Regions from separate parts of the Lactobacillus sp. PV012 genome, predicted to be linked through region 2. Evidence: predicted binding sites of a transcription regulator. Region 2 holds the regulator's gene; the other holds the start of a gene.

Region 1 (2,170 bases), 470 kb from region 2:
CGCTTGTAGTAGTCTTCCAAAGTTGGATCATAGCTGAGTTGTTCGTAATTACGACCACGTTTTTGAATTCGCTTGAGCATAGTGTCATAAGAAACTTTAATATGCACAAGTAAATCAGGATTTTTCTTTGGCATATGGTCTAATTCATTCATCATATTATTTAAAAGATCGTAATATGTGTCAACTTCTTCAGTGGTAGCTCGTCCAATGTCAGCATTCATTTGGAAAAAGAGTGCATCTTCATAGATTGAACGGTCAAGCACATTATTATCATCAGTTAGTGCTTTTTTGATACTTTGAAAGCGTGTATTTAGAAAGTAAACTTGAAGTAAAAAAGCATATTTTTTAGGATTTTCATAAAAGAGAGGAAGGACAGGATTGTCATCCACACTTTCATAAAAAGGCTTAGTTTCTAAATAGTCTGATAAAATTCCTGTTAAACTAGACTTTCCGGCTCCAATAGGCCCACTTAAAACAATAACTGTCATCACATTCCTTCTTTAATTCTTACAGATTACCCACTTCATTTAACTTCTGGTCAATAAGTGCAATAACTTCCTTGCGTGCGTTCTCATCAACTACAAAGTCATATTTATCTCCATCAATTTTCATTTTTGGAGAAGCATCATAGGCTTCGAACCATGGTTCATAGTATTGAATTAAACGGGCATAGTAGTTCTTCAATTCAGGATCAGTAGAGAGTTGTTCAAAAGAACGACCACGTTTTTGGATTCGTTTAAGCATTGTATCCAATGAAACGTGAATATAGATCAATAAATCTGGTTTTTTACTTGGATTACCTGGAGCATCAGCCATCATATTATGTAAAAGACTATTGTAGATATTAAACTCGGTTGGATCGGCCTTCCCACTGTCTACATTCATCTTGAAAAAGAGCGCATCTTCATAAATTGAGCGATCTGAAACATTATTAGGCTCTAAAATAGCTTCGTTAATTTGATCTAAACGGTGATTTAGAAGATAGATATTTAATAAAAAGGTATAATGTGCCATATCTTGATAGTAAAGAGGAAGAATGGGATTATTATCTACACCTTCATAAAAACCTTTACTTCCTAAATGCTCAGATAAAATACTGGTTAAACTGGATTTTCCGGCTCCAATAGGCCCGCTTAAAACAATAACTGGAATCACATTCTTTCTACAATATGTTGTTTGCTTTACCAGTTTAGAACAATATCTTGTGGTTGTGCAAGTGGTTTTTAAAAAATGTTCCACACAAAAAAGTCAAGCAGTAGCTTGGCTTTTTTTGAGAAATAAATCCTGTAAAAGCTTAATATCTCTAGATAGTAAAGTATTTAGGATTAATTTTTTTGGCAGCAATTTGATCGCAAATAATGGTGACATCTGGATGGTCTTGTAAAATTGAAGCAGGTACTTTTTCAATAACAGGACCTTCAACTAATGCCTTTAAAGCGTCTTGTTTTGAAGCACCGTAAGCTAAAAGTACAATTTTTTTCCCTTGCATAATTGATCTAATTCCCATGCAAATTGCTTGGCGTGGAACTTCTTTTTCATTGTTAAAAAATCTTGAATTTGCTTTGATCGTACTTTCTGCCAAAGTGACTTTATGAGTTAAACTTCCAAAAGGAGTACCGGGCTCATTAAAAGCGATGTGGCCATTGTGTCCAATCCCTAAAATTTGAATATCGATAGGATTTTCTTGAATAATTTGATTATAATTTTCTACTTCTTCATCAATATTCTTTGCTAAGCCATTTGGAATATAAGATTTTTTGAAAGGTTTTTGATCAAAAAGATGTTTTTGCATGAAGTAATGGTAGCTTTGGGGATTTTCAGGACTGATGCCATAATATTCGTCTAAATTGATACTAGTCATTTCACTAAAATCAAGGTCGCTATTGCACATATCACTATATAAGGAAATTGGGGAAGAACCTGTTGCTAAACCCAATACTTTAGCACCATTAGACATGCCATTTTTGATAATTTCAAAAGCTTTAGTGCCACCTTCAATATTATCTTTGGTAACAATAATTTTCATCATAATAATTACCCCTCTCTTATTGGTCTAGTCCATTATATAATTAACTGGTATAGACCGTCAAGAAAAGTCACTTAGCATTTTTTTGAATAAGGTAAGTACGTGCTTTTTGAATAGCAATCCAGCTAGAATAAGAGAGATTAG
Region 2 (2,170 bases):
ATATTGTCCTCATTGTCAGGTAGAATACAAATGACATACTTTTTAGGATTGACTGGTGGAATTGCAACAGGGAAAAGCACTGTAGACAAACTTTTTCGAGCAAAGAAAATTCCAATAATTGATGCAGATAAAATTGCCCATCAATTGATGTTGCCAAATGAAAAAAATTACAACGAAATAGTCAAGAATTTTGGGAATAAAGTTTTAGCTTCAGATTTGACAATTGACCGAAAAAAGTTGGGCGAAATTGTTTTTAGTGATAAAATAAAACTCACGCTTTTAAATGATATTTCTCATCCTAATATTATTACTGAAATAAAAAATCAAATGGCTCAACTTGAAAAAAGGGAAGAACCGCTTGTTGTGTTAGACATTCCTTTGCTTTTTGAAGAAAAATTGGAATATTTATGTGATGGTGTTTTATTGATTTCGGCTCCTAAACAGCTTCAACTTCAACGGTTAATGGCACGTAATAATTTGTCTCAAAGCCAAGCTAATCAACGAATTATTAGTCAAATGCCGCTAGTTGAGAAAAAGAAGTTGGCCGATTATGTGATTGAAAATGATCAAGATCTGGGTGTGCTAAAAGATAAAGTGATAGCTATCTTAAAATATTTAGGAAGGTAGATAAGATGGAGTGCCCAAATTGTCATCAAAATGCTTCTCGAGTGATTGATTCTCGCCCGAGTGATGAAAATCGTGTTATTCGTAGAAGAAGAGAATGTGAAAAATGTGGCTATCGGTTTACCACATTTGAACGAATTGAACATGTTCCTTTGTTAGTAGTTAAAAATAATGCTACAAGGGAGCCTTTTAACCGTGATAAAATATTACATGGAGTTATTATGGCGGCACAAAAGCGTCCCGTCTCAATCGAACAGCTAAATAATTTGGTAGATAAAGTAGAAAATGATGTTCGTAAGCAAGGAATTGGTGAAATTTCTTCTAAAAAAATTGGTGAGTTCGTAATGAATTATTTAGCAGATCTTGATGATGTGGCTTATATTCGCTTTGCTAGTATTTATCGTCAATTTAAAGATGTTTCTGGGTTCATGGAAGCAATGGAAGACATGATATCAAAACATGAGAAGGAGAGTTAGTGAATGTTTGCTAGCACAAATCCTAAGCAACCTTTTTATGTTGCTAATCAAGTGGAAGTAAGTGCTACAAGTCAGAAAGTACTTACATATCTTTATCAACCACTTATTGGTGCATTAGGGGTGGGATTATATTTAACATTAGTTAATGAATATGACTCAGTTCCTTTTAATAGTGACTATCGTACTTTATATCAATTGCAAGAACAGACCAATAGTAATTTAAAGAATCTCTTCGACAGTTTGCATTATTTAGAGGCAACCGGTCTGGTAAAAACTTTTGTTGGTAACAATCCAGCTTTAGGGGATGTAATAATTTTCAGGCTTCAACCAATCCCAACGGCTGCTGAATTTTTTAAGACATTTTTATTATCAAGTTTGCTTTTAGAAAGAGTCGGAGAGGTAGCTTATGAGAGATTGGTAAAGGAGTTTACTCCACGAAGATTCATGGGATTAAAAAATGCTCATGAGGTTACTAGTGCATTTTTTGATGTCTTTAGGCTAAATGAACAAGCAGCTATTAACCCTCCTGAACAAGTAACTCAAGCTGTAAAAAAAGTAGAAGCAGGCAACAAGCGAGTACTAAAGGTTGGGAAAACAGATATCAGGATTGATTGGGAGTATCTAAGAATGCAGCTAGAAGCCTATCATGTTGATGGTGGAGAAGTTGTTAATAAACGTCGTGATATCAGTCAGATTATTCAGTTTTATCAACTTTCTGAAATTGAATTTGCTCAATTAGCTGTTAAAACTCTTAGTCCTGGTGAAGATAAATTAGATATTAAAGCCATTCAAAAATTAGCAAATAGTGAGTACGGTACTAGTCGCACTAGAAATTCAGTGCGAAGACAAATTAAAAGTCAAGAAGAAGATTATGTGTTACCAACTGCCTTAAATAAAACCGATAAAGAAATTTTGTTAGAAGTAGAAAACAAGGCTACTGTAGCTTATCTATATGATCTCAAGAGTCGGTTAGGAGGGATGGTTACTGGAGATGAAAAGAGAGTAACCTTTGTTTTGCGAGATAAGTATGGTTTCACTGATCCATTAATTAATTTAATTGTTTATGCTTG

The links. The regulator NrdR, encoded in region 2, represses ribonucleotide reductase genes. The targets are predictions, from matches to a motif close to ACACNATATATNGTGT.
Region 1: FP433_RS00105 (deoxynucleoside kinase) is a predicted target of NrdR. The motif match lies at 1,163-1,178, and genes of this name have one in related genera.

The regions. Positions count from the first base shown of each region.
Region 1 is NZ_CP041983.1:24,320-26,489, reverse strand. It holds gene FP433_RS00110 (deoxynucleoside kinase) at 1-488, opposite strand, end outside; gene FP433_RS00105 (deoxynucleoside kinase) at 508-1,155, opposite strand; gene FP433_RS00100 (glucosamine-6-phosphate deaminase) at 1,304-2,026, opposite strand; gene FP433_RS00095 (BMP family ABC transporter substrate-binding protein) at 2,097-2,170, opposite strand, start outside.
Region 2 is NZ_CP041983.1:492,050-494,219, forward strand. It holds gene mutM (DNA-formamidopyrimidine glycosylase) at 1-34, shown strand, start outside; gene coaE (dephospho-CoA kinase) at 31-627, shown strand; gene nrdR (transcriptional regulator NrdR) at 633-1,100, shown strand; gene FP433_RS02555 (DnaD domain protein) at 1,104-2,170, shown strand, end outside.